One region of the Oscillibacter sp. PEA192 genome, then DNA from elsewhere that is predicted to be linked to it. Evidence: a T-box and tRNA genes for the amino acid it is inferred to sense, from the RefSeq annotation. Region 1 holds a T-box; the other holds one or more tRNA genes.

Region 1 (23,878 bases):
CCGCCTGTCTTTTATTTCGTCAGGGTCAGTTTCCAGTCCGGTCCGTCCGCCGTCTTGCTGACCTGATAGCCCTGGGAGTGGGCGAAGCGGGTGATGTTCTCCACCGCCGCGCCGGCCTCCGCCAGGACTTCCACCGTGGCGGGCCGATCCTTCAAGGCCTTCTGCACCATCAGCACCGGGGTGGGGCAGATGTATCCGCGGGTATCTACCATATCAAATTCCCCTTTCGCCGCGATATGCGGCACAGATTCAAGGATTTTCCCTGTGCAAAATGGGAAAATTTTCCGCCATCGCCGGTTGCCTGGCAGGACAGGGCGATAGACGATTTTCATACATTGTGTGCTCAATCACGCGATACAGCCTCCGTTTTCGGCAAATGGGTCACCGTGATGGCCAGCAGTACCGCGAATCCGATGGCCACCGCCGCCATGCCGGCAGTGCCGATGCCGCCGACCACATAGGTGCCGTCCTCCGCCACGGAATCCGCCGCGCCGGCCAGACCGAAGTTGTGGGAGACGGCGGCGCCCACGATCATGCCCAGGACGGTCACGGCGGAGTCGCCGTTGCCCTCACCGGCCAGAATCAACTGTCGCAGGGGGCAGCCTCCCAGCAGGATGGAACCCCAGCCCGCCAGGGCCATGCCCAGGGCGGACCGGAGGTACTGGCTGTGGGCGATGGGCTGGGACAGTGCGGACAGGCTGTAGGATCCCAGGACCAGATTGCCAATGGTGACCGTGCCCCAGATGGCCAGGAAGCCGGAGAGGAGCTTGAAGTCCCGCAGCATCACAGCGTCCCGTATGCCGCCGGCCATGCACAGCCGGCTCCGCTGGGCCAGCACGCCCACAACCAGACCGGCCGCCAGGGAGATCCCCCAGAAGGCCCGCATGGAGCCGGGGCCCGCCTCAGAGAACTTCAGCAGGGTGGGCACCAACAGCAGCAGCCCCAACAGCGCCATCAGGATCCCAGACAGGACGAACCCCTCGCCCATGCGGACGGGATAGGCCCGGCCTAGGGAGAAGCCCTTCTTTAAACATACCACGCCCACCAGGATCCCGGCGATGAAGCCCACCAGCCCGGCAACGGCAGTCAGGTCGCCGCCGCCCAGCCGGATGACCATCCGCAGGGGGCAGCCCAGAAACACCAGAGCACCGATCATCACGAACATCCCCAGCACAAACCGGCAGGCGGGAGAGGCCCCGGCCTTTGCCCGGAACTCCCTGGCAGCCAGAGCTGCCGCCGCGGCCCCCACCACGATGCCGATGATCTCCGACCGGATGTACTGCACATTGGCGGCGCTGTGGAGCCCCAGGGCGCCGGCGATGTCCCGCAGGAAGCAGGCGATGCAGAAGCCCATGTTCTTGGGGTTGCCGGAGGCGGTAAGGATCAGGGCGGCAATGCCCACGGCCACGCCCGCCGCCAAGATCAATCCGTATTCCCGAAACCAACTCTTTTCTCTCATAAATACACTCCTCACTCTCTTCGGCGCTGGGACGAAAATCGTCACAGGGGCAGCTCATAGAAACCGGCTGTCTCGATCCCGGCCTCCTGCAGCCGGGTCTCCAGGTGCTCCCGCAGCTCCGGCGGCGCGGACCAGGCCATGCCGCAGTCGGATGTGATGCACCGGGGAACGGAGATCAGTTTGCCCTCCAGCCCCAGGCGGCGGCAGAGCTGCTCTGTGGCGATGGCCCCGGCAGTGGTGTGAAACGTCACGATCAGCCGGGGGCTTTTTTCTCGCACGGACTCCCTCCTCTACTCGTTATTTTTTCAAAAGAATAACATGAAAAAATGGAAAAAGCGAGATCTGTTTCGAGGATAACGGCCCAGCTCCGGCTGGAGCCGCCGAACCTGGAGATTTTTCCTTGAAATAGAGGAGTGGCTTTGCTATACTATACTAGTTATAGTATGTGATCTGGCTGAGAGGCCGAATGAGGTGAGAGTTTGTATCTGCGCGCATTGGAAATCCAGGGGTTTAAGTCCTTTCCAGACAAGACGGTCCTGAATTTCGGCGAGGACATCACCGCCATCGTGGGTCCCAACGGCTCCGGCAAGTCCAACATCTCCGACGCTATCCGGTGGGTGATGGGGGAACAGAGCGTCAAGGGCCTCCGTGGCGCCAAGATGGAGGACGTGATTTTCGGCGGCACGGAGAAGCGCAGCCAGGTGGGCTTTGCCCAGGTGACGCTGGTGCTGGACAACACGGAGCACATCTTCCCCACCATGGAGGAGAGCGAAGTGTCCGTCACCCGCCGCTATTACCGCAGCGGCGAAAGCGAATACTACATCAACCGCCAGTCTGTCCGGCTGAAGGACTTGACGGAGCTGTTCCTGGACACCGGCATGGGCCGGGAGGGCTACTCCATCATCGGCCAGGGCAAGATTGATGAGATCCTCTCCGCCAAGAGCGGGGAGCGGCGGGAGATCTTCGAGGAGGCCGCCGGCATTTCCAAATTCCGCCACCGGAAGGAGGAGGCGGAGCGGAAGCTGGAGCGGACGGAGGAGAATCTGGTCCGCATCAATGACAAGATCGCCGAGCTGGAGCTTCAGGTGGAGCCCCTGCGGGAGCAGGCGGAGAAGGCCAGGAAGTATCTGGTGCTCCGGGATGAGCTGCGCCTTCTGGAGATCTCCGTCTGGCTGGAGAACCTGGACACCCTGAAGGCGGGCGCCCGGAAGCTGGAGGCGGACTTTCACGCCGCAGAGTCCCAGCGGGACGAGGCCCGCGCCGCTCTGGACGCCCTCTATGCCGAGGGGGAGCGGTACAGCGAGCGGATGCGGGAGAAGGACATGGAGGCTGAGCGTGTCCGGACAGAGTCCGCCGTTCTGGATGAGCAGATCAAGGAGAAGGAGTCCGCCGCCGCCGTGCTGGAGAGCACCGTCACCCACAACCGGGAGAACATCCAGCGGGCGGAGGCGGAGCTGGCAGAGGCGGAGAGCCGTTCCGGCGGCCTTGCGAAGCAGGCGGAGGAGCAGGAAGCCCGGGTGGCGGAGATCGACCGCCGGATCGGGGAGCTGAACGGTGCGCTGGCCGCCCTGCTGGAGACCGCCCAGACCATGGCGGAACAGGCCGGCGGCGCCCAGAACGAGGCGGAGCGCCTGCGGGCACAGGAGGCCCTCGCCATGGCCGCCGCCGCGGACGCGCGGGCGGAACTGGCCGCCGCCGCCGCGGAGAAGAAGCAGATCCAGGAGCGGCGGGAGGCCGCAGAGCGAGACAGGGCCGCCGCGGAGGAGCAGCTTCAGTCCGCCCGGCAGGAGGCGCGGGAGAACCGCCGCGCCCTGGAGGATGCCAGGGACGAGGCGGAGGCCGCCGCCAACATCATCGCCGGCCACAGCCTGCGGATGGAGGAACGGAAGAAGAAGGCCGCTGCCGCCGCGGAGCGGCGGGTCCAGCTGACCATGGACACGGGGGCGCTGGAAAACCGCCGCCGCCTGCTGACAGAGATGGAGAAGGAGTACGAGGGCTTCTCCAAGGCGGTCAAGTTCGTGTGCCGCGCACAGAGCGGCCTGCAGGGCATCCATGGCCCGGTGGCCAATCTGGTGAAGACCGATGGCAGGTACTCCTTGGCCATCGAGATCGCCCTGGGGGCGGGACTGCAGAACATTGTGGTGGACCGGGAGGAGGATGCCAAGGCCGCCATCAGCTACCTGAAGCAGCGGGACGCCGGACGGGCCACGTTCCTGCCCCTCACCGCCATCCGGGGTGACGAGCTCCATGAAAAAGGCGTGGAGAAGGAATTTGGTTTTGTGGGCCTGGGGTCCCGGCTGGTGACATTTGACCCGGCGTACCGGAATATTGTTTACAACCTGCTGGGCCGCACTGTGGTGGTGGAGGACCTGGACTGCGGCATCGCCATGGCCCGGAAGTACCGCAACGCCTTCCGGATCGTGACGCTGGACGGCCAAGTCATTAACCGGGGCGGCTCCATGACCGGCGGCAGCACCAGCCGGTCCGCCGGTGTACTGAGCCGGTCCGCGGAGTTGGAGCAGCTCACCGCCCGGACCGCTGCCATGCAGGCAAAGCTGGCGGAGGCAAAGCAGGCGGAGGAGGATACCGCCCGGGAACTGGCCGCCGCCCAATACGAGCTGGAGACCGCGGAGGCCCAGCGCCGCCACGCAGAGGACGAGGTCCTGCGGCTGGAGGGCATCAGGGGACAATATGATCTCCTGCTGCGCTCCCTGGAGGAGAGCGTGGAGAACCTCGTCGGCGAGCTGGAGAGTCTGGCCGGACGGCTGACGGACAACGACGCCCGGTCTGCCGCCGCCCAGGTGGAGATCAACCGACAGGAATCCGCCGCCGCGGACGCGCGGGCCCAGGCGGAGGCGGCTCTTTCCGGCCAATCGGAGCTGCTGGAGAAATCCGGTGCCCTGGCCGAGGAGATCAGCGGCAGAAAGAGCGATCTGGCTGCCCTGGCGGCCGAGCGGGAGGCCACAGTCCGCAGCGCCGCGGACCTGCGGGCGCTGTGCGCGGATCTCTCTGGTGACCGGGAGCAGAAGGAACAGATGGCGGAGACCTACCGCCGAAACATCGCCGCCGCGGAGGAAGAGATCGCCGGATTGCAGACGGCGCTGGAGGAGCTGGCGGGCCGGGGCGCGGCCTTCCGGCAGCGGCTGGCCGCCATCACAGAGGAGAAGAACGCCCTGGAGGCGGAGCGGACTGCCAAGAACCGGGCGGGCCAGGAGATGAACGAGAACCTGCTGAACCTGGAGCGGGCGGTGGCCAAGCTGGACCAGAAGCGGGCCACCTCCGCCATGGAGGAAAAGCAGATCCTGGACCGGCTGTGGGAACACTACGAACTCTCCCACTCCGACGCCCAGGCACAGCGGATCGAGCTGGAGAGCGTGCCCAAGGCCAACCGGCGGATCGGGGAGCTGAAGCGGGACATCACCGCCCTGGGCACCCCAAACATCGGGGCCATCGACGAGTTCCAGCGGGTGAACACCCGCTACACCTACCTGACGGACCAGCGCAACGATGTGGAGAAGGCCAAGGGCGAGCTGCAGAACATCATCGGCGAGATCACGGAGGAGATGACCAAGATTTTCGCCGAGCAGTTCAAGCTGCTGTCCGAGAGCTTCCAGACCACCTTCCAGGAGCTCTTCGGGGGAGGGACGGCCAGATTGGAACTGGAGGACGAGGAGGACATCCTGGGCTGCGGCATCGAGATCAAGGCCCAGCCGCCGGGAAAGACCCTCAAGACCATCTCCCTGCTGTCCGGCGGCGAGAAGGCCTTTGTGGCCATCGCGCTGTATTTCTCCATTCTGAAAGTCCATCCAACGCCCTTCTGCGTGATGGACGAGATCGAGGCGGCTCTGGATGACGCCAACGTCACCCGCTACGCCCGCTATATGCGGACGCTGGCAGGCCGGACTCAGTTCATCGTCATCACCCACCGCCGGGGAACCATGGAGGAGGCCGACGTCCTCTATGGCGTCACCATGCAGGAGCAGGGCGTGAGCAAGATCCTGACCATCAATCTGAATGACATGGCGAAAGAGCTGAAGATCAAATAAGGAGCGGAATCCATGAAGCGCAAGCATAAACAGATACTGATCATCTGGGTGGGCCTGCTGGCAGGCCTCCTTATCTTCCGGGGCGGATGGATGACCTATGCAGGGCTGCTGATTTTCCTTTTGGATCTGGGGCTAGTGTGGTGGCTGCTGCGCTGCCCCCACTGCGGAAAGTCCGTTCGGGAGCTCCGACCGGATAAGACCTGCCCATACTGCGGCAAGAAAGTGGAGTGAACGGCGACCCGGCGCAAGAGGATTTGAAGCGATTGGGAGGACGATCTCATGACACTGCGCAGATGGACGATCCTGAGCGTTATCCTGCTAGTCCCGGGATTTGTTCTGCAGTTCCTCAGCAGGACCGTATTTGTACCGGAGGCGGGCGTGATCGGGGGACTGCTGCTGGCGGCGGGCCTTGCGATCCAGTTGTTCGTGATCCGCTGCCCGGAGTGCGGGGCACATCTGCCGCTTTTTCCCGGCGAATACTGCAAATACTGCGGAAACAGGTTGGACTGGGATAAACCTCTCCGGCGCTGATTTCCGATTTGGGAGGATACCATGGGCTTTTTTGACAAGCTGAAAAAGATCACCACAAATCTCTTCTCCGGCTTCTCCGAGGCGGACGAGGCCTTTTTCGAGGAGTTGGAGGAGACGCTGATCCTGGCGGACCTGGGCATGGACACGGCGCTGGACGCCGTGGAAAAACTCCGCACGAGGGTCCGGAAGGAGAAGCTCCAGGACCAGGAGGCGGTCAAGGCCGCCCTCCGGGACATTCTGGCGGAGGAGATGGACGTGGGCGGCACGGAGCTGGATCTCTCGACCCGGCCTGCTGTGGTGCTGTTCATCGGCGTCAACGGCGTAGGCAAGACCACGTCCATCGGCAAACTGGGCTATCAGCTGAAAAGCGAGGGCAAGCGGGTCCTCTTCTGCGCGGCGGACACCTTCCGGGCCGCAGCGGCGGACCAACTGCAGATCTGGGCGGAGCGGGCCGGCTGCGAACTTGTGCGCCAGCACGAGGGGGCTGACCCCGGCGCGGTGCTGTTCGACGCCCTGCAGGCTGCCAAGGCAAGAGGGGTGGATGTGGTGCTGTGCGACACTGCCGGCCGCCTCCACAACAAGGCTAACCTGATGGCGGAGCTCGCCAAGCTCTCCAAGATCATCGACCGGGAATGCCCCGGCGCCGCACGGGAGACGCTGCTGGTGCTGGATGCCACCACCGGACAAAACGGCCTGATCCAGGCCCGCCAGTTCAAGGAGGCCGCAGGACTCACCGGCATCGTGCTGACGAAGCTGGATGGCACGGCCAAGGGCGGCATCGTCATCGCCATCGCCAAGGAGCTGGGCGTACCGGTGAAGCTGGCCGGTGTGGGCGAGGGGGTGGACGACCTGAAGCCCTTCGACGCGAAGGAATATGTGGAGGCCATTATTTGAGCGGCAGCAGAGAGACAAGGATCACCATTTGGAATCGGAGAAAACTGATCTCTGTGTCGTCGCAGCAGATGTACTTTCTGATCCGCGGGGCGCTTTCAGATGCCGGGCTCTCCAGCGGCACCAGGACCCGGGGCCTATACGCCGCGGCTGCCCGCCGCAGCAGGGGGCCGCTCCGACTGCTGTACAGGACAGCGTCCTGACCTACACCATCTATGTTCACAGGGATGACTATGACCGTGCGTTCGCGGCGATCCAGTCCTCTCTGCGGGGAAAATGAAAAGGAGCGCATACCATGACCAGACAAGACGGACGGGCGTTTGACGAGCTGCGCCCGATCAAAATCACCCCTGATTTCGTAAAATTCGCGGAGGGCAGCTGTCTCATCCAGTGCGGCAACACCATGGTTCTCTGCTGCGCCAGCGTGGAGGACCGGGTGCCGCCCCATGTGCCGGAGGGCACCGGCTGGGTGACAGCGGAGTACTCCATGCTGCCCCGGGCCAACCGGGAGCGCAGCAAGCGGGACATCGCCAAGCTGAAGCTCTCGCCCCGCAGCGCAGAGATCCAGCGGCTGGTGGGCCGTTCCCTCCGGGCCGCCGTGGACCTGGCGAAGCTGGGGGAGCATACCATCACCATCGACTGCGACGTGCTCCAGGGCGACGGCGGAACCCGCACCGCATCCGTCACCGGCGGCTTTGTGGCGCTGGCCCTGGCCTGCCGGAAGCTGGTGGAGGAGGGCGTGCTGGCCTCCAATCCCATCCGGCATTTCGTCACCGGGGTGTCTGCGGGAATCGTCGGGGAGACCCTTATGCTGGATTTGCAGTACAGCGAGGACAGTCGTGCCCAGGTGGACCTGAACTGTGTGATGAATGAGCTGGGGGAGATCATCGAGCTCCAGGGCACCGGCGAGGGCCGGGCCTTCACACCCCAGGAGCAACAGGAGCTGGTGCGCTTGTGCGCCAAGGGCAACCGGGAGCTGCTGAAGCTCCAGCGGGAGATTTTGAAGCGATAAAACCACAAATTGAAAGAAGGAGATGGTTTCCGTGGCGCAGGTATTCGAGATGATTATGCTGATCTGCTTCGGCCTGTCCTAGCCCTTCAACATCACAAAGTCCGTGCGCTCCCGTACTGCAAAGGGCAAGAGCCTATGGTTTGAGGTGTGCATCATCGTGGGCTATCTCTGCGGCTTGGCGGGGAAGTTCATCAGTGGAAATGTCACCTATGTGGCGGCTTTTTACATCCTGGATATCACCATGGTCACCATCGACCTGGTGCTGACCATCCGGAACAAGCGTCTGGACCGTGCGGCGGAAAAGGAGGAGACGGTATGAAATTCGTGTTGGCGACCCATAACCCCGGCAAGCTGAAGGAGATGGCGGATATCCTCTCCGGACTGGGGGTGGAAGTGGTGAGCCCCGCAGACGTGGGAATCTCCGTAGACGTGGAGGAGACCGGCACCACCTTTGTGGAAAACGCCATGCTGAAGGCCAAGGCCATCTGCGCGGCCAGCGGGCTGCCCGCCATCGCGGACGACTCCGGTCTCTGTGTGGACGCCCTGAACGGAGGACCCGGCGTGTATTCCGCCCGTTACGGCGGGGAGGAGCTGGACGACCGGGGGCGGTATACCCTGCTGCTGCAGAACATGCGGGGACAGACTACCCGGGCGGCCCACTTCGCCTGCGCCATCGCCTGCGCCTTTCCCGGCGGGGACGAGCTGACGGCGGAGGGCCGGTGCGACGGTGCCATCGCCTTTGCCCCCATGGGGACGGCGGGATTTGGCTACGACCCGGTGTTCCTGGTGCCGGAGAAGGGCAGGACCTTCGGCCAGCTGACGGCAGAGGAGAAGGGCGCCATCTCCCATAGAGGAAAAGCTCTGCGGGCATTTTCGGAGAAACTGGCAACTTATTTGAAAAAATAACCGTCTACCTTTGATGAGGAGGGAACTGCGGTGAAAACGACCGGACGCTGCCCCAAATGCGGCAGCGCGGACCTGCTGGCAGTGGAGCCGGGGCTGTACAATTCTTTTCCCATCGGTTTTTTTGTAAATGCAAAAATTCAGAGGTATGTCTGCCGCAGCTGCGGCTATACAGAAGAGTTGATTGCCTAGGAGTCTATGGAGAAGCTGCGGCAGTCTACCTGGCATGACGAAAAATAAAAAAGACCGGGGCCATTTCCCGGAATAAAGGAGTATACATGGAACTGACAAGCAAACAGCGGGCCCAGCTGCGGGGCCTGGCAAACAGCATCGACACGATCCTGCAGGTGGGCAAGGACGGTATCGGGGCAAACCTCATCAAGCAGGCGGATGACGCACTGGAGGCTCGGGAGCTTATCAAGGGCCGGGTGCTGGACAACAATATCGACTACGACGCCCGCACCGCCGCGGAGGAGCTGGCCAAGGCCACCCGCAGCGAGGTGGTGCAGGTCATCGGCACGAAGTTCGTGCTGTACCGGGAGAGCCACTCCAAGCCCAGGGAGAAGCGCATCCAGCTGGTGAAGCCGGCAAAGAAGCGCCCCCAGTGACCCGGGAAGGCGCCCGATGGAACTGACGTTCCGCACTGCCGGGATCGGGGATCTGGAGCTCTTGACGGAGAGCCGCCTCCGGGCCATCCGGACCTACCGGCACCTTTCGGAGACGGCGGCGCTGCCGCATGGCCTGCCGGATGCGGTCCGGGATTACTACCGCCAGGCCCTGGCGTCCGGCAGCCACATTGCGCTTCTGGCGCTGGCGGGAGAGCGGCTGGCCGCCACCGGCGGCCTGGACCTCCGCCGGGAGATGCCCTCCTATCACAATCCCGCGGGTCTGTCCGGCCATATCATGAACATCTGGACGGATCCTGCCTTCCGAGGCCGGGGGATCGCATGGCGGATGCTGGATCTCCTCACGGCAGCGGCCTGTGAGCGGGGCTGTTTGACGGTTTCTCTCCACACCACCGCCATGGGCCGCCCGCTGTATCAGCGGTATGGCTTCACCGCCACGGATGACGAGATGGAGTTGGAGCTTCCGGCGGAAAAATCTGAACCATAAAGAGGAATCGCGTATGAAGATCGGCGTTTACGGCGGGACGTTCAACCCGCCCCACCTGGGCCATGTGACCGCGGCCCGGGCGGTATTCGAGCTGCTGAAGCTGGACCTGCTGCTGCTGGTCCCGGACCGGGAGCCACCCCACAAGGCGCTGCCAGCGGGCAGCCCCACTCCGGAACAGCGGCTTGAGATGACCCGCCTGGCGGGGGAGCAGCTGGGCCTGGGGGACCGGGTCCAGGTACTGGATCTGGAGCTGAAGCGGACGGGGCGGAGCTATACCTCCGACACCCTGGCCCAGCTGAAGGAGCGGTACCCGGAGGACGAGCTGTGGCTGCTGATGGGCACGGACATGTTCCTCACCATCCAGACCTGGCACGAAGCGGAGAAGATTCTGTCCCTGGCGGGGATCGCCACCTTCGGCCGAACGGAGGCGGACACGGAGGCGCTGTTCTCCGTTCAGCGGGACTATCTGTACCGGACATATCCCCAGGCCCGGATCTTCACCCTCACCATCCCCGGCGTGGTGGATGTGTCCTCCACGGACCTGCGAATCATGCTGGCGAAGGGAGAGGGCGTGAATCTCCTGCCTCCGGCGGTGTACGGCTATATCCTGCGGGAGGGACTGTACGGCACCCGGGCGGATTTGAAGCGCCTGCCCCTGCGGGAGCTGCGGCCGGTGGCCCTGAGTTATTTGAAAAACAAGCGCATCCCCCACGTGCTGGGCACGGAGCAGGAGGCCATCCGTCTGGCGGAGCGGTACGGCGCCGATGTGGAGAAGGCCCGGGTAGCGGCACTGCTGCACGACTGCACAAAAAAGCTGAACATGGAGGAGCAGCTGGAACTGTGCGGCCGGTACGGCATCCAGCTGGACGAGCTGGAGCAGAAGGCCCTGAAGCTTCTCCACGCCAAGACCGGCGCGGCCATCGCCCGGGACGTGTTCGGTGTGGACGATGAAATCTACAACGCCATCTGGTGGCACACCACGGGCCATGCCCACATGACCCTGCTGGAAAAAGTGATCTATCTGGCGGATTATATCGAGCCCTCCCGGAATTTTCCGGGGGTAGACAAACTCCGCGCTGTGTGTTATAAAGACCTGGACGAGGGCCTGCTGATGGGCCTGGAGATGACCATCGAAGAGATGACCGAAATGGGAAACCCTGTGCACCACGCCACCATTGAGGCGCGGGACGCATTGAAAGGATAGAGAGACAGTGGATAGAGAAAACGGAAAGCATCCGGCGGGCGGGACGCCGAAAAAGAGCAGACCCAAGAAGCCGAAGAAACCGAGCCGCCTGACGCGGCAGCAGAAGCTGCTGATCGCGGTAGCCGTGGTACTGGCCATCGTGCTGATCGCGGTGGTGGCCTGCCAGAGCCTGTTCGTTCGCCCGGATCTGCCGGACAAGAACGCGGATGCGGACAGCGGGACCCAGGAAGAGGAGATCGACTGGGGCGAAGGGACCCGCCCCCGCAGCGACGGGGAACGGAAGAGTCAGGACTATTACACGGTCCTGATCCTGGGCCGGGACACGGGGGGCGGCGGCAACACGGACACGATGCTGCTGGCCAGCTACGACGTGACCAACCAGAAGGCCACGGTGATGTCTATTCCCCGGGATACCATGGTGAATGTCTCCTGGGATATCAAGCGCATCAACTCCGTGTATAACTACTATGGCGGCGGAGACCGGGGGATCCAGTATCTCTACAAGGAAATCGCCCAGCTGGTGGGCTTTGAGCCGGACTATCAGGTGGTTGTGGAGTGGGACGCCGTGGGCCAGATCGTGGACGCCATGGGCGGCGTCTGGTTCGACGTGCCACGGAACATGAACTACGACGATCCTTATCAGGACCTTCACATCCACCAGGAGAAGGGCTACCGCCTGCTCACGGGGGACGACGCCATGCAGGTGCTCCGCTACCGCCACGACAACGACATGCGCTACGGCTATCCGGACGGCGATCTGGGCCGCATCAAGACCCAGCAGGCGTTTCTGACCGCCATGGTGGACCAGCTGCTGCAGATCAAGAACGTCACAAAGATCAACCAGTTCATCCAGGTGTTCCAGAACAATGTGGAGACAGACCTGAGCTTCCAGAATATCCTATGGTTTGCCCAGCAGGCGATTCTGGGTGGGCTGAGCATGGAGAACGTGGAGTTTGTCACCATGCCCAACCGGACCGCATCCTGCTGGAGCCGCACCTATCACAACTATCAATCCTACGTGGTGCCCAGCGCGGATGAGCTGCTGGAGCTGGTGAACACCAAGCTGAGTCCTTATACGGAGGTATTCACCCTCAGCGACTTGGACATTATGTCCGTCAACTCTGACGGCAGCATCAGCTCGTCCACCGGCCATGTGGAAGACAGCCGGGCGGCCCGGCCGCCGGTGAAGCCCACCACGCCCAGCAAGCCGGAGGAGGAGACGCCCACGGTGGATGAGAACGGCAATCCCATCGATCCGGACACCGGCCTGCCGGTGACGCCGGATGGCGGAACCACGGACCCGGGGACGGGCGGGACCACAGACCCGGGCTCTGGCACGACGGATCCCGGAACAGGGACAACGCCCGACGGCGGGACAGATCCCGGCACCGGCGGCGGGACCACAGGACCTGACACCGGAGAAGGAACCACCGGCACCGGCACCGACGGGACCACCGATCCGGGTACGGGCACAAGCGGGACTCCGGACGGCGGCACGCCTGACGCAGGCGGAGGAACGACCGATTCGGGCACTGGAGACAGCCAGACCTCCGGCACCGGAGATGGAGGCGGCGATGCTGCCGCAGAAGAGGCTCCGGATGACGGCTTTATCATCGTGAGCTGAACGACGGAAAAGGGGTGGCACCATGGCGGACCAGATGGATGGAAAAGGACGTCCCCCAAAGAGACGGTCCGGACTGACCAGGGGGCAGAAGGGGCTGATCGCCGCAGCCGCAGTTCTGGCTGTGGCCCTGGCGGGGGTCCTGGCCTGGCAGAGCCTGTTCGTCCGGCCGGACCTCAACACCGGCAAGACAGAGCCCCAGGAGACGGAAGAACCCACCGATCCGGTGGGGGAGATCGACTGGGGCGAGGGGACCCGCCCCCGCAGCGACGGAGAGCGGAAGAGTCAGGACTACTACACGGTCCTGATCCTGGGCCGGGACACGGGGGGCGGCGGCAACACAGACACGATGCTGCTGGCCAGCTACGACGTGACCAACCAGAAGGCCACGGTGATGTCCATTCCCCGGGACACTATGGTGAATGTCTCCTGGGATATCAAGAAGATCAACTCTGTTTACAACTGGTACGGCGGCGGAGACCGGGGCATCCAGTATCTCTACAAGGAGATCGCCCAACTGGTGGGCTTTGAGCCGGACTATCAGGTGATTGTGGAGTGGGAGGCCGTGGGTGAAATCGTGGACGCCATGGGCGGCGTCTGGTTCGATGTGCCCCGGAATATGAACTATGATGATCCTCTTCAAAACCTCCATATCCATCAGGAGAAAGGCTATCGCCTGCTCACGGGCGAGGACGCCATGGAAGTCCTCCGTTACCGCCATGACAACCGCAAGAACGGCGTGACGCTGGGATACCCGGAGGGAGACGTGGGCCGCATCAAGACCCAGCAGGCGTTTTTGAAGGCGATGGTCGAGCAACTGCTGAAAGTGGAAAATGTGCCGAAAGTCCGGCAGTTCATTCAGGTATTTCAGGACAATGTGGAGACAAACCTGACGTTTCAAAACATCCTCTGGTTTGCGCAGGCCGCATTTTTAGGTGGCCTGAAGGCGGAGAACGTGGAATTCGTCACCATGCCGGGTAACAGCAGTGCTTATGCTTACAGCGCGTCTATCAGCAAGGCGAACGGCGAATACTCGGAGGCCTCTTATGTGACCCCCTATCCCAATGAACTGCTGGAGCTGGTGAACACCAAATTGAGCCCCTACGCCGAGGTATTTACCCGCAGCGATCTGGATATGATGACCGTGAACAGCGACGGCTCCGTCAGCTCCTCCACCGGTCATGTGGAAGACAGCAACGCCACCCATCCCCGGTCCTACTGGCAGGCCCAGTGGACGCCCCAGGAGCCGGAGGAGGAGACGCCCCCGGAGGGGGAGACCGGCACAGGGACCGGCCCTGATGCCGGAGCGCCGGAGACCGGCGGGGCGGCCGGGACGCCCGGCGACGGAGAGACCACGGATCCCGGCGGAGCCACGGAGCCCGGTACGGGGAGCATCGATCCGGACACGGGAGACCTGATCGACCCGGAGACCGGCGGCATCATCGATCCCGGCACCGGGCAGATCCTGGACCCCGGTACAGGACAGGTGATCGGCCAGCTCCCGGGCGGCAGCGGAGACCCGGCGGCAGGTGAGAGCGGCGGAACCGCCCCGGAGTCGCCGGATTCCCAGCCGTCTGATGGTGAGACGGCGCCTCCTGTAGACCCCGGTACGTCCGACGGCGGAACCGCGGCCCCGGATGACGGGTTTATTATTGTAACCTGAGCGGCAGGTGTGCCGCAGATTCAAACGATCAGAAAGGATGAGTCCATGACACCCAAAGAGATGGCCCTGACTGCGGCCAAAGCCCTGGACGAGAAAAAGGGCGGCGACATCGCCGCCATCGAGATCACGGAGCAGACCACCCTGGCGGACTATTTCGTCATTGCCACCGGCAATTCCAACACCCAGATCAACGCCCTGTGCGGCGCAGTGGAGAAGGCCATGAAGGAGCAGGCGGGGGAGGATCCTCTCCGCCGGGAGGGCTACCGGGACGGCACCTGGGTCCTGCTGGACTACGGCTGTGTGGTGGTCCACGTGTTCTCCGCCGAGGCCCGGGAGTTCTATTCGCTGGAGCGGCTTTGGCACGACGGCAAGCCGGTGGATCTCTCCGGTGTGCTGACGGAGAATTGATCGCCCTTCGCGCCAAGTGGCGTGTCCAAGCGTTTTGCCGCAGGCAAAAATATGAAATGGGCAGGCTCTGCCTGCCCATTTGAGTCCAATGTGGTGCCACGCAAAACGAAGATTTTGTGGGGCGCCGTGTCCGGTGAAAAGGGGAAACATCAGCTCCGACGGCGCTGACCGCCGGAGCTTTTTTCTGCTTATCAACCCAGAGTTGCGCGATAGCTGGTGGACGCAACCGCCCGCCCCGGGTATGCTGAGACCACCAAAACAAAAGGAGGCAACTGCAATGGCATTCAGTTCCATTATCATGCTCCCGCTGCTGCTCCTGTTTCTGGCCATCTGGGCAGGGCTCATTTATCTGCTGATCCTGCTGATCCGGGCCCTGCGGAAGTACCTGCGGGGCGGGGAGGCCCGCAGGGAAAAAGCGGAGACCCGCCGCACCTTGGGAGAGGTCCTCAAGGCCCACCGGATGCGCTGCCAGATGACCCAGGAGTTCGTGGCGGAGGCCCTGGGGGTCAGCCGGCAGGCGGTCAGCAAATGGGAGACCGGCACGGCGGACCCCAGCACCTCCAACCTGCTGGCCCTGGCGAAGCTCTTCGGTGTGCCAGCGGAGGAGCTGCTGCATCAGGCGACCGGCGGGGGAGTATGAAACAATCGGAATCAAGGGGCAGCGATATAAGTCAGGGGGCGAAAAGCCTTCCCTGCGAAGTGTGAGGGCGCATTGGGCGCGCCTGTATGAAAATGGGCCTGCTTCCTGTGAGGCAGGTCCATGCACCAAGCACTTCGGTTTTAACAAGTCCGGCTGCCTCGGCGCCCAACTTTTCTCCAATATCCATCTGTTCACACGTTCGGTTCTATAAAATGGGCAGCAGATTGGTCCCAATATTTTTTGTAAACCCGATCTGTATTCCCATCAAGATTCAGTTGGTACATCCGAAATGTAACCAGAAAATTCTTGGGCTGCCACTGTTCTTCGTAAGAATATTGGTACTTCATTCCAACGTTCCGCATAACGCCGCCGCTTCTTGGGTTGTTTCGGTCATGCGTTGCTGTGATATAAGGCAGGCCGTCCTTTTTCACTTGGGCGATCACCGCTTTGCCCGCTTCTGTGACAAGTCCCTGATGCCAGAATTCCCTGCGAAGCCCATATCCGAAATCGTGATGTTCCTCCATATCCACTTTTATGTAGCCGATGGGATGATCGTCCGTTTTCAAGCAGATCGCGTAAGCGTATGCCTGCGGCTGGACATATTTTGAAGCGTATCTTTCTTCATAGAATTTCTTGGCTTCTTCTATGCTGTCTATCGGATACCAGGGCAGGAATTGATTGACTTCCTTGTCATGGAGAATCAGAAACAGCCATTCCAGATCGCGCTCTGTGAATTTCCTCAAGATCAAACGCCCGGTTTCCAATGTGGGCGTGTTTATCAGGGTGCCCTTCACGGTTTCGCCTCCCCCCAAAATTGCCAGAGTTTTTTCTGCTGCCATACGTTGGATTTTCCCCATTATACAGAGCAGGACGGGCAAAAACAAGATGTCGACTGGATTGTAAAGCGCTTTTCCCGCTTACCTCTTGACAAAACGCGCAAAGCCACATAAAATAGACCCGTTAACGACATTGATGGGAAGAAAGGCGAAATGTCCCGCCTTCAGAGAGCCGGCGGTTGCTGCGAGCCGGTGGGGGACCTTCGCGGATGACTGTTCCCGGAGTCTCCCGCCTGAACGGACATAGTAGGGTGGGACGGCAGGCCCCGTTACTGGCCGAGGCCCTCCGGGCCGTTGAGCGCCATCCGGCAACGGCTGGCGAAACCAGGGTGGTACCGCGTAGCTTTTACGCCCCTGACCGTAAGGTCGGGGGCGCTTTTACAGCTTAAAGAGGGGATTGACATCTCCTTGCCCGCAGGGGGCACACCGCATCCGTCAGGCGGCAGAGCCGCCAACGGCTGCGCAGCAGAGTGCCTTCACCAGCGGCATCAGTCACTGGCGACACAACCCAAGGCGGTTGGGTCAAAGTATTTTTGCCACGTACAGAAGGTGAATTGCCCCGTAGAAGCAAGAGAGGCCGCCCGGGGGCGCGCCGCGGCAAAAATAAATCGAACAGAGAAATCCATTCACAGGAATGAGGAGAAGGATATGAAATACGATTTTGCCAGCATTGAGAAAAAGTGGCAGCAGAAGTGGCTGGAGGAGAAGCCCTTCACCGCCGTCACGGGGGACAAGACTCGGGAGAAGTTCTTCGGCCTGATCGAGTTCCCCTATCCCTCCGGCCAGGGGCTCCACGTGGGCCACGCACGGCCCTTCACCGCCATGGACATCATCTGCCGGAAGAAGCGGATGCAGGGCTACAACGTCCTGTTCCCCATCGGCTATGACGCCTTCGGCCTGCCCACAGAGAACTACGCCGTTCAGCACCACATCCACCCCGCCAAGGTGACCCACGACAACATCGAGAACTTCCGCAAGCAGCTCCACATGCTGGGCTACTCCTTCGACTGGGACCGGGAGGTGAACACCACCGACCCCAGCTACTACAAGTGGACCCAGTGGATCTTCCTGCAGATGTTCAAGAAGGGGCTGGCCTACAAGGCCTCCATGCCCGTCAACTGGTGCACCAGCTGCAAGATCGTCCTGGCCAATGAGGAGGTCGTGGACGGTGTGTGCGAACGCTGCGGCGGCCAGGTCATCCGCAAGGAGAAGAGCCAGTGGATGCTGGCCATCACCAAGTACGCCGACCGGCTCATCGACGACCTGGACGACCTGGACTTCATCGAGCGGGTGAAGATCCAGCAGAAGAATTGGATCGGCCGGTCCGAGGGCACGGAGGTGGACTTCACCGCCACCAACGGCGACAAGCTGACGGTCTACACTACCCGGTGCGACACGCTGTTCGGCGTGACCTATATGGTCATCTCCCCGGAGCATCCCTATCTCCAGCAGTGGAAGGACCAGATCCAGAACTGGGATGCTGTGGCCGCCTATATCGAGGAGGCCGCCCGCAAGTCCGACTTTGAGCGGGGCGAGCTGAACAAGGAGAAGACCGGCGTCCGGCTGGAGGGCATCGAGGCCGTCAACCCCGCCAGCGGCAAGCACGTGCCCCTGTTCGTCTCCGACTACGTGCTGATGGGCTACGGCACCGGCATCGTCATGGGCGTGCCGGGCCACGACCAGCGTGACTGGGAGTTCGCCACCAAGTTCGGCCTGCCCATCGTGGAGGTGGTCCAGGGCGGAGACATCACCAAGGAGGCCTTCACCCTGAAGGACGACACCGGCATCATGGTGAACTCCGGCTTCCTGGACGGCCTCACCGTGAAAGAGGCAATTCCCACCATGAAGAAGTGGGTGACGGAGCAGGGCATCGGCCGTCCCAAGACCAACTTCAAGCTCCGGGACTGGGTGTTCAGCCGCCAGCGTTATTGGGGCGAGCCCATCCCCCTGGTGAACTGCCCCAAGTGCGGCTGGGTCCCCCTGCCGGAGGAGCAGCTGCCCCTGCTGCTGCCGGAGGTGGACTCCTATGAGGTCACCGACACCGGCGAGAGCCCCCTCAGCAAGATGACTGACTGGGTGAACACCACCTGCCCCAAGTGCGGCGGCCCCGCCCAGCGGGAGACCGACACCATGCCCCAGTGGGCTGGCTCCAGCTGGTACTTCCTGCGGTATATGGATCCCCACAACGACAAGGCATTCGCCTCCAAGGAGGCCTTGGACTACTGGTCTCCCGTGGACTGGTACAACGGCGGCATGGAGCACACCACCCTGCATCTGCTGTACTCCCGGTTCTGGCACAAGTTCCTGTATGACATCGGCGCCGTGCCCACCAAGGAGCCCTATGCCAAGCGCACAAGCCACGGCATGATCCTGGGCGAGGGCGGCGAGAAGATGTCCAAGTCCCGGGGCAACGTGGTGAACCCCAACGACATCGTGGACCAGTACGGCGCCGACACCATGCGCCTCTATATCATGTTCATCGGCGACTTTGAGAAGGCCGCAACCTGGTCCAACGACGCGGTGAAGGGCTCCAAGCGGTTCCTGGACCGGGTGTGGAATCTGGCGGAGAGCGCCTCCGACAGCTATGATGTGACCCCCGCCAACGAGGCCGTCATCCACAAGACCATCAAGAAGGTCACAGAGGATGTGGACAGTCTGAAGATGAACACCGCCATCGCCGCCATGATGACCATGGTGAACGAGCTGAACGCCAACGGCTGCACCCGGGGCGACCTGAAGTATCTGCTCCTGCTGCTGAACCCCTTCGCCCCCCACATCACCGAGGAGCTGTGGGAGAACCTGGGCTTCGCCGCCCAGACGGGCAAGATGTGCTGCCAGGCGGAGTGGCCCGTGGCGGATGAGAGCAAGACCGTGGCCTCCACAGTGGAGCTGGCCGTCCAGGTAAACGGCAAGCTGAAGGGCACCATCTCCATGCCAACCGACAGTGAGGAGAAGGCCGTGGTGGATGCCGCCCTGGCGGTGGAGAAGGTCCGGAAGGCCACCGAAGGGATGCAGATCATCAAGACCATCCTGGTGAAGAACCGGCTGGTGAACCTGATCGTCAAGCCCGCGAAATAAGACTGCGCCCAGCGGTGCGTACAAGCGTTTTTGCCGGAGGCAACAACCTTGGGGCGGACGGCCTGTGCCTGTCCGGCTGCATTCCGATGCGGGAGCCCCGCTGGACCGGGAACCGGCCGATGCATCTGGTGGGAGCATCCCAGTTCATCCCAATCACACCAAAAGGCCGGACGGGAAATCCCGTCCGGCCTGCGCTTCAGGCCCTGCCTGAGAAAGGAGAACCTATGAGCCGTCTGGATGAATTCCTGCGCCTGCTGTGCGGCAGGTTTGACAATACCCGGCAGCTGGAGGAGCTGCGGCGGAGCGGCAGCCCCGCCCTGCCGCTGGCAGAGCATGTCAACACCGTGTGCAACGACAAGATTGACGGCCTCCCCGCGGATTTTGCGGGAGCATTTGTGCTGGAGGAGAGCTACTACACCACGGAGGGAAAGACCCACGCCTCACCCCATCTGTTCCTCTTTACGGAGGAGGGGGAGGCGGTGAAGCTGACATCCTATCAGCTGCCCAAGGCGGCGGACGGCGGCGCGGCCACCTATGAGACGCTGCCGCCCCTGAAATGGGAGGATCTGGAGATCTCCGAGAAATTCACGCCTGCCCTCTATACGCTGCACGACGGCGTGTGGGAGGGGGGCAGCGTCAGCATGTTCTCCCCGGTGCTGAAGTTCACCCTGTATGAGCGATTCTCTCAGGAGTCCCTGGAGGTGGCGGAGACCATGGAGGTGAACGGAAAGCGGACGTTCGGGTACGATGTGCCCATCGTGTACCGGAGAGCGGCGGACTGATCTCCCGGGAGAAATGCTGATTTTCCGGAAAATCTCTTGACAACGGCCCGGAAGGTTTGTATAATACTTATGTTAAAGCCATAGATTATGGCCCTTAAAGTATCCTGGATTAAGCCGGATACCTCGGAGGGAGGGAAATATAGATGTCTGAGATCCATGTGAAGGACGGCGAGTCCATCGACAGCGCGCTGAAGCGTTTCAAGCGCAGCTGCGCCAAGGCCGGCGTCATCGCGGAAGTGCGGAAGAGAGAGCATTATGAGAGCCCCAGCGTCAAGCGCCGCAAGAAGTCTGAGGCCGCTCGCAAGAACAAGAAGCGCTATTATTGATCTGTCAAGGAAAAGTGCTGTGCCGAAAGGTACAGCACTTTTTATGTCCTCCGCCCGGGAAACAGCTTGGGCAGCAGATCCTGCACCTCCGGATACATCAGGAAGGCGGCGGCGAAGCCCATGTTCCCGCCGGTCCGCAGCTTCTGGGAAAGGGTGTCCGCGTCGTCGAAGAGGACGAAATGCGTCTCGCCGTCCCGGGCATAGGTGAAATACCGGGCGCACAGGTCCTGGGAGAAGAAAACGGAGGGGGACTCCCGGTCCAGCAGGTCCTGGAGTTCCCGGCCGCTGAGAGGGCGGCCTTCGCCGCTTTGAGCCGGGAGGGTGAAGTCCATCCGCAGCCGCTGGACATCCAGGGCCAGACCGCCTGCCCTGTCCCGTCCGGCAGCGGCCTCCTGCAGGCGCTGGACAAAGTTCCCGCCGGAGATGGCGGTGCAGATCAGGGGAATGGCGCCTGACGCCGCGGCGTAGGACTCCGGCACATAAACGGGGCGGGGCGACAGGCGCCGGGCCAGCGTCTCCGCAAAGGCCAGCCGGTCCGGCGCAGGAGGCTGCTCGAAATCCAGCAGTACGCCGCCGTAGCTCCGCCGCCCGCACTCCCGCAGCGCGGCGGCCGACAGCCGCTCCGGGCTGGCGATAAAGGGCGCGCCCCGGTCTGTGACGGACAATAGCCCGCCCCGGGTCTGGAGCAGCAGGTTCTGCCGCAGGAGCGTGGAGTCCGGCCCGATACAGTAGGCCACATGGGCCAGGGAACAGCGGAAGCGGGAGGCCTCCTGGGCCTCGGCCGGCGTCACGGCCAGATAGATCTGCAAAATGAACTCCCCCTTGTGGAATCCCGTTGGGACTGGTATACTAAAAGGAGACTATGCAGAGAAGGAGCCGCTTATGCCGTTTTCCCTGACGCCCCGCTGGGTGTTCCAGCATTACAGCGAGATCACGCCGGACTGGCTGCGGCAGCAGGGGATCACCCTGCTGCTCAGCGACCTGGACTTCACCCTGGCCGCCAAGAAGACCCGTCGGCCGGATCAGTCCCTGCGGGACTGGATCGCCGCCCTCCGCAATGCGGGGATCGGTTTCATGATCGTCTCCAACAACCGCTCCGGCAGCCGGGTGACGGAGTTCTGCGCGGACCTGGGGGTGCCTTATCAGGGCCGTGCAGGAAAGCCCAGTCCCAGGGGCCTGGAGGCCGCCATGGCACGGGCTGGGGCGGACCGGGTCTGCACCGCCATGCTGGGGGACAAGCTGCTGACGGATATGCTGGCCGCCAACCGGGCCGGAGTCCTGCCTCTGATGGTGGAGCCGGTGGGCGGCGCCGTGACGGCATGGCAGAAGGTGCTCCACGCTCTCCAGGCCCCGTTTAAGGCTATCTGCCGCCGCAAAATGGAAAAAAAGTCCTGAAAAATACTTGCATTACCGGACAACATAGGATAAAATAGCAGAGGAATTTTTGTAGAGATAGAGAGGCGGCCGGCTGGTCAGCTTTTCTTGAGATTTCAGAGGAGGATCATTTATGCCAACGATTACTGCCGGCGATTTCCGCAATGGTGTCACTTTTGAGAAGGACGGGAGCGTTTGCACCGTGGTGGAGTTCCAGCACGTGAAGCCCGGCAAGGGCGCGGCTTTCGTGCGCACCAAGTACAAGAACGTGATGACCGGCGCCATCCGCGAGGAGTCCTTCAACCCCACCGCCAAGTTCGAGCAGGCCACTGTGGAGCGCAAGGATGCCGAGTATAGCTACAACGACGGCGACCTGTACTACTTTATGGATCCCGAGACCTACGACATGGTCCCGCTGAACCGGGACGTGCTGGGCGACGCCTTCCGCTTCGTGAAGGAGAACACCGTCTGCAAGCTGGTGAGCTACAAGGGCAGCGTGTTCACCGTGGAAGTGCCCAACTTCATGGACCTGGAGGTCACGGAGACCGAGCCCGGCCTGCGGGGCGACACCGCCACCAACGTGACCAAGCCCGCGACGCTGGAGACCGGTGCTGAGGTGAAGGTGCCTCTGTTCATCAACACGGGCGACAAGATCCAGATCGACACCCGCACCGGCGAGTATATCGGCCGCAGCAAGGAGTAAGTGAGGCAAAGGGGGGGAAGCGTATTCCCCCCTTTTGTTCCTGAGAATGACTGCAACGCTGTTTGTAAAGGAAAGGAGCTGCTGTTATGGAGATTACGGAGAAGGTCGCGTATCTGAAGGGCCTGGCTGAAGGCATGGAACTGGACACCGAGAAGAAGGAGGGCAAGCTGCTTGCCGCCATCATCGACGTGCTGGACGACATCGCCCTGGAGATCGCGGATATGAAGGCGGACCAGGAGGAGCTGTACGACGGCCTGGACGCTGTCAGCGATGACCTGGAGGATGTGGAGGACGCCGTCTTCGGCGAGGATGACGAGGACGAAGAGGATGTATACGAGTATGAGGAGCCGGAGGAGGACGAGGACTGCTACGCCACCACCTGCCCCACCTGCGAGGAGACCATCTACTTCGACGAGTCCGTCTTGGAGGACGGCGAGGTCATCTGCCCCAACTGCGGCGAGAAGCTGGAGTTCGATCTGAACGGCCTGGAGGACGAGGACAAGCCCCAGGACGAGGAATAATCCCTATATGTGAGCGCAGGAGCCCGGTGCACAGCACCGGGCTCCTGTTTGCATTTTCCGCTGCTACTCCACTGTAACGGCGAACCGGCAGCAGGTCCCGCCGCCCAGCACCGTCTCCACGGTCCGGACCGTGATGTGTCTTTCGGGCAGCAGCTGTTCCAGAATATACAGCACACTCTGCCGGGAACATTCGCAGTGGGCGGCGTCGGCCGTCTCTCCCCCCAGCACCTCAGGGCAGACGCATTTGGGATAACCCACCTCATAGAGGCGCCCGGGCTGGAGAACCTTGGCAAAAAAGCTCTCCGTGTCCCCGTATTTTCGGTACTGGGCGTCCAGGTCGCAGCCGCACGCCCGGAACTGCGCCGCCTGGACAGGCAGGACGGTCTCCCGCACACACCGGACGGCTTTTTCTCTGTAATCCATGTCTCTTTCTCCCAATCTTTCAATCATTCTCTCCGGCGGTTTCCTCCGGAACACCGATCCAGCAGGCAAAGTCCGTGGCCAGGAAGGCCTCCTGGGCCTGCCGCACCCCGGCGTCCAAGCGAGAGACGCGGCCAAGGCCTGCCACCAGCGGATCAATGTACCGCAGCTTGGCGGGAATCCGGAACCAGAGTCCGTTCTCCGGCCTTTCCGCGCTCCGCTCCACCCGGCAGAAGCGCCGGAACCGGCGCCACCGGCGGGCGCTGGCCGGATCTGCCTCCAGCTTTTGGATGACAAAAGACTCCGTCCGATACAGGTCATCCTCTGTCAAGACCTGCCGGTTCACG
Region 2 (5,581 bases), 1.3 Mb from region 1:
ATTGACAACGTACAAAGTACTATGTTAATATGAAAAAAATAGGACGCAGGCAGCTGCCCGCGCCCTAAAAAGCGTATTACCGGCTCTGGTCCGCTGTATGCATGTAGGCCATCAGATCCAGGATCTTGTTGGTGTAGCCCCACTCGTTGTCATACCAGGCGATCAGCTTCACAAAGTTGTTGTCCAGCATGATGCCGGCGGTCTCGTCGAAGATGCAGGTCTCTGAAAACCCCGTCAGGTCGGAGGACACCACCTGGTCGTTGGTGCAGGTGATGATGCCCTTCATGCTGTTCTGGGCGGCGTTTTCCATGGCCACGCACACATCATGATAGCTGGCAGGCTGCTTGAGGCGGGCGGTCAGGTCCACCACGGACACGTCGTTGGTGGGCACCCGGAAGCTCATGCCGGTCATTTTACCCTTCAGCTCCGGAATTACCACGCCCACCGCCTTGGCCGCGCCGGTGGTGGAGGGAATGATGTTGCCCAGGACGCTGCGGCCGGTACGCCAGTCCCGGCCCGCCCGGGCGTCCACAGCCTTCTGCTTGGCGGTGGCGGCGTGGATGGTGGACATCAGCGCCTGCTCGATGCCGAAGGTGTCGTTGATGACCTTAGTCATGGGGGCCAGGCAGTTGGTGGTGCAGGAGGCGTTGGAGACCACGTCCATCTCCGGGGTGTACCGCTTGTGGTTCACTCCCATGACAAAGGTGGGCGTGATGTCGTCCTTGGCCGGGGCGGAGATGATGACCTTTTTCGCCCCGTGCCGGAAGTGGGCGGAGGCCTTTTCCGTGGTGCAGTAGGCGCCCGTGGACTCGATGATGTACTCGGCGCCGCAGTCGTCCCAGGGGATGTTGGCGGCGTCGTCTTCACTGTAAACCCGGATCTTCTTGCCGTTGATAATCAGGTGACGGTCGTCCCGCTCCACCGTGCCCTGAAAGGTCTTGAACACGGAGTCGTACTTCACCTGATAGACCATGTAGTCCAGGTCCGCGTTCCGCAGGTTGATGCCGCACATCTGATAGGTGGCGCTGCCGCGCTCCACCATGATCCGCAGTGCCACGCGGCCGATCCGGCCAAATCCGTTGATTCCCACTTTGATCGCCATGTTCCCATTCCTTCCTGTATTCCGTATTCCGCCGCAGCGGATGTTGTCCTCATTATACCATATTACCGGAAAATGTCACCGCAATTTTGCGTAAAATTGCGCATATAAAACGCAAGATTTGTTGTCCGTTTTGCACAGACTGGACTTCTGTTCGGCCGTGTCTGCCGGACTTCGACAATTTTCCCCCTTTTTCGACAAAGACCTTGTCTTTGCATCCCTTTTTTGCTATCCTATTGGTGTTCGAGGCAGGCTTTTCCACGGTTTGAAAGCCCCTCCCCGTATATGCTACAAGAGAGAATCCCAGCTGAAAGGATGCGCCTATGGAAGCAGAGCAATTTGACTTCTCCGTTGTGTTCCCCAACATCGCCGCCCAGTTGCGCAGCGTGTTGGGAAACCTGCACTTGGCGGCCGCCCAGCTGGCGCCTGCCATCCGGCGGGAGGGGGATCCGGCGCTGGATTCCACAGCTTCCCTGCTGGATCAGAGCTACTACCGCCTGCTGCGGCTGGTGAACAATCTGACGGCGGCGGGAGAGCTGGGGCAGGACGCGCCCCTCCCCGTCCGGGACCGGGATTTGACGGAGACGGTCCGTGCGGTCTGTGCCGGGGCTCAGGGTCTGTTTGCGCTCAAAAAGGTCCAGCTGGAATTCCGGAGCGCTGCGGACTGCCACACCTGCGCTTTTCACCAGCCCTCCATCGAGCTGCTGCTCTACCAGTTGCTCTCCAATGCCCTGAAGTTTACCCCCGCCGGAGGCGCGGTGACCGTGGAGCTGAAATTCATCAACCGATGGGTCCGCCTGTCCGTGTCCGACACCGGCTGCGGTATCCAGGAGGACCAGATCCCCTTCCTGTTCGACCGCTACCTTCACGACGATGCGATGGCGCCCCAGCCCCACGGCCTGGGCCTGGGACTGCCTATCTGCCAGCACATCGCAGAGCGCCACGGCGGCACCATGATTGCCGAGTCCCGGCCGGGGCAGGGGTCCCGCTTCACCCTGTCGTTGCCGGACCGGCGATGCGGGACTGCGGACGTGTCGGACGTGAAGTTCGATTACAACGGCGGCTTCAATCCGCTCCTCCTGGCCCTGGCGGACGCCTTGCCCCCCCAGGCTTTCTCCCAGCGCCATCTGGACTGACCCTGGCTCCGGCTGGGGTCGGTTTTTTTCGCAGAAGCGGCTTTCCTTTTTTCCGGAAATCGGCTACAATAGCCCTATCACACGACCGGCGCTCCGTCGGCCTTTTCAGGAGGAACCCATTTATGTCCCAGCGTGTATTTGTGGCCATGAGCGGCGGCGTGGACAGCGCCGCAGCGGCGCTGCTGCTGCGGCAGGCCGGCTATAATGTCACCGGCGTGACGCTGCGCCTGCATCCCTATAAGGACCGCCCGGGCCTGTGCGGCTCTGCGGATGATATCGAGACAGCCCGCGCCGTGGCCGCCGGCATGGGGATTCCCCATGTGGTGCTGGACCTGTGCGATCTGTTCCGCGAGCGGGTCATGGACCGGTTTGTGTGGGCCTACACCCACGGCCGCACACCCAATCCCTGCATTGACTGCAACCGGGAGATCAAGTTCGGCGCCCTGCTGGACTGGGCGCTGGACCAGGGCGCGGACGCCATGGCCACCGGCCATTACGCCAGAGTCCGCCTCGATACGCCCTCCGGCCGCTGGCAGCTGCTGCGGGGCGCGGATCGACGGAAGGACCAGACGTACTTCCTCTATCAGTTGACCCAGCACCAGCTGGCCCATCTGCTGCTGCCGGTGGGAGACTATGAAAAGCCTGCCCTGCGGGCCCTGGCGGCCGCCAACGGCCTGTCCAACGCCCAGAAGGCCGACAGCCAGGACATCTGCTTTGTGCCGGATGGGGACTATGTGTCGTTTTTGCGGCAGTATGGCGGCGTGGAGCCCGTCCCCGGTGACTTCCTGGACTCAGAAGGCCGTGTGCTGGGCCGCCACAGGGGAATGGAATGCTATACCATCGGCCAGCGGAAAGGGCTGGGCGTCAGCGCCAACGCGCCGCAGTACGTGCTGGGGAAGGACCCGGACCGGAATGCCGTGATCCTAGGGGAGGACAACCGCCTCTACACCCGGGAGCTGACGGCGGAGCGGGTGAACTGGCTCTCCGTACCGGAGCCGGACCGCCCCCTGTCCGTCACCGCCAAGACCCGGTACAGCCAGCGGGAAGCTGCCGCCACAGTGGAACCGCTGCCCGGCGGCCGCATCCGCATGGTGTTCACAGAGCCTCAGCGGGCCGTCACCCCGGGGCAGGCGGTGGTGTTCTACGATGGAGATCTGGTGCTGGGCGGGGGCACCATCTGTCCGTGACGCAAAAGGACGCCGCGAAAGCGGCGTCCTGCAGTTCTTATCGCTGACTGGTGGTCCAGCTGTCCTGAAAGATCAGGTCATCCACATCCCCGCCGCTGATCGTCTGGTGTCTCATCATTTTATTTCCTCCTTTGCATTTGGGTTCTCAGCCAGTATATGCGCCTCCGGGCGGAAAATTGCACGGAAACGGGCACCTGTCTGGACTTTTTGCAACGGGAGTTGTCGAAAAAATTTGAAAGGTTTTCCTTGCCCGTGCTTGACAATGACTGGAGAGTATGGTATTCTAATCATTGCCGACAGCTGCCGGTGTGGTGGAATTGGTAGACACAGGGGACTTAAAATCCCCCGGTAGCGATACTGTACCGGTTCGAGTCCGGTCACCGGCACCACAGAACAGAATATCGCGGGGTAGAGCAGTTGGTAGCTCGTCGGGCTCATAACCCGGAGGTCGCAGGTTCGAGTCCTGTCTCCGCAACCAGAAAGTCCTGATTTCTTGCGAAATCAGGACTTTTTCCGCACTTTTGTGCCCAATAACTTACTTCCCATTTTTTCTGACCCAAACGCTGACCCCAACGGGAGCTAAACTGTACCCAAGAAAATGGACACGATGGATTTGACCCACGGCCCCGTTTAGTGGACACGCATTTGACCCATAGGGTCAGAGGCACCTCATCTGTGATAAAATAAGATCACCAGATGGAGGTGCTGCATGAGCACAAAAAAACAATTCACGCCGGAGGAGATCCGGCATCTACGGGCAAACCCGTACACACGGTGCGTGACAGCGGACACGATCTCCTACACCCTCGCCTTCAAGGAGGCGTTCTGGGCCTTGAGCCTGCAAGGGTACACCGGACCGGCCGCCTTCCGCAAGCTGGGCTATAACACGGAAGTCCTGGGCTTCGAGCGGGTCCACAACACCACCAAGCGCATTCGGCGGGAAGCCAAGTCTCTGGAAGGGCTTCGTGAGGGCACCCGGGGCGGCGTGCGCCTGCAGAAGGAGACAACATCGGCGGACTCCCCGTCTGTCGAAGCTGCCAGACGGATGCGGCGGGAGATCCTGTGCCTCCAGCAGCAGATGGCGTTTTTAAAAAAAGTCATGCGGCTGCACGACAAGCCGGAACAGTAGTCATGGACAGTGCCGGAGAACGGTTCGCGGCCATCCAGGAGGCGTTGGCGGACCGGAAGAACATCCTCACCGTGAAAGAGCTGTGCGAATTGGCCGGTGTGTCCCGCTCCGGCTATTACAACTGGGTGCGTTCCGAACGAGCCAGGGAAACGAGGGAGCAGAGGGACCGGGCAGATTTTGAGTGGATTTTAGAGGCGTACCGGTTCCGCAGCTACGCAAAGGGCGCCCGGGGCATCCACATGCGGCTGCTGCACATGGGCGTGCGGATGAATGTGAAGAAAATCCGCCGGCTCATGCGGAAGTACCGTCTCACCTGCCCCATTCGGAAGCCGAATCCCTACCGCAGATTACAGAGGTCTATCCGGATGGGCAGCACCGCGGAGAATCTGGTGAACCGGGAATTTGAATCACGCGGTCCCAGGGCCATCCTCCTGACGGATATTACCTATATCCCTTTGAATGGGAAGTTCTGCTATCTGTCCACGATCCTGGACGCCTGCACGAAACAGGTCTTATCCTATGCCGTGAGCGAATCTCTGGAAGTGGATTTCGTTCTGGAGATGGTGGAGCGGCTGGTGCAGAACTACGGCACCTCGCTGAACAAAGAGACTGTGATCCACAGTGACCAGGGCACCCACTACACCAGCTTGAAATTCATTCAACTGGTGGAGAGCCGGGAGCTGCGGCGCTCCATGTCCCGCAGGGGCAACTGCTGGGACAACGCACCCCAGGAGAGCTTTTTCGGGCACATGAAAGACGAGCTGGCCGGTGAGATCCCCGGTTGGACATCCTTTGCGGATGCGAAGGCATCCATTGACCGCTGGATGGATTATTACAACCAGGACCGCTGCCAGTGGGACTTGGCGAAGCTGTCCCCAAACGAATTTTACGAGTACATCTCCACAGGTGAGCACCCCGCCGGAATGCTGCCGCAATGGGTCAAATGATTTTGTCCTTGACTTGGGGAGCACTTTAGCAAAAAACGTGCCTTGGCGCAGCCCTTCTGCGCCAAGGCTTTCCTGCTGTTTGG

What was found. The T-box of region 1 lies ahead of leuS (leucine--tRNA ligase). A T-box ahead of a tRNA ligase gene usually reads a tRNA of that ligase, here a tRNA-Leu.
Region 2: it has a tRNA-Leu gene. The T-box ahead of leuS (leucine--tRNA ligase) is inferred to sense a tRNA for this amino acid. The anticodon was not compared.

Annotation. Positions count from the first base shown of each region.
Region 1 covers NZ_AP018532.1:2,143,776-2,167,653, reverse strand. The annotation lists gene DN611_RS10735 (sulfurtransferase TusA family protein) at 12-212, opposite strand; gene yedE (YedE family putative selenium transporter) at 344-1,459, opposite strand; gene DN611_RS10725 (DUF3343 domain-containing protein) at 1,501-1,737, opposite strand; gene smc (chromosome segregation protein SMC) at 1,939-5,505, shown strand; gene DN611_RS10715 (hypothetical protein) at 5,518-5,736, shown strand; gene DN611_RS10710 (hypothetical protein) at 5,785-6,036, shown strand; gene ftsY (signal recognition particle-docking protein FtsY) at 6,058-6,930, shown strand; gene rph (ribonuclease PH) at 7,223-7,939, shown strand; gene DN611_RS10690 (hypothetical protein) at 8,043-8,258, shown strand; gene DN611_RS10685 (XTP/dITP diphosphatase) at 8,255-8,845, shown strand; gene DN611_RS16710 (hypothetical protein) at 8,876-9,034, shown strand; gene yhbY (ribosome assembly RNA-binding protein YhbY) at 9,121-9,450, shown strand; gene DN611_RS10675 (GNAT family N-acetyltransferase) at 9,467-9,955, shown strand; gene yqeK (bis(5'-nucleosyl)-tetraphosphatase (symmetrical) YqeK) at 9,969-11,159, shown strand; gene DN611_RS10665 (LCP family protein) at 11,167-12,783, shown strand; gene DN611_RS16705 (LCP family protein) at 12,806-14,443, shown strand; gene rsfS (ribosome silencing factor) at 14,489-14,851, shown strand; gene DN611_RS10650 (helix-turn-helix transcriptional regulator) at 15,129-15,491, shown strand; gene DN611_RS10645 (GNAT family N-acetyltransferase) at 15,683-16,270, opposite strand; T-box leader at 16,452-16,686, shown strand; gene leuS (leucine--tRNA ligase) at 16,976-19,405, shown strand; gene DN611_RS10635 (hypothetical protein) at 19,630-20,187, shown strand; gene rpsU (30S ribosomal protein S21) at 20,331-20,513, shown strand; gene DN611_RS10625 (hypothetical protein) at 20,555-21,322, opposite strand; gene DN611_RS10620 (YqeG family HAD IIIA-type phosphatase) at 21,396-21,908, shown strand; gene efp (elongation factor P) at 22,021-22,590, shown strand; gene DN611_RS10610 (CD1247 N-terminal domain-containing protein) at 22,677-23,111, shown strand; gene DN611_RS10605 (hypothetical protein) at 23,175-23,534, opposite strand; gene DN611_RS10600 (hypothetical protein) at 23,554-23,878, opposite strand, start outside.
Region 2 covers NZ_AP018532.1:159,427-165,007, forward strand. The annotation lists gene gap (type I glyceraldehyde-3-phosphate dehydrogenase) at 77-1,102, opposite strand; gene DN611_RS00790 (sensor histidine kinase) at 1,423-2,235, shown strand; gene mnmA (tRNA 2-thiouridine(34) synthase MnmA) at 2,358-3,422, shown strand; tRNA gene DN611_RS00800 (tRNA-Leu) at 3,725-3,811, shown strand; tRNA gene DN611_RS00805 (tRNA-Met) at 3,825-3,900, shown strand; gene DN611_RS00810 (HTH domain-containing protein) at 4,132-4,551, shown strand; gene DN611_RS00815 (IS3 family transposase) at 4,554-5,498, shown strand.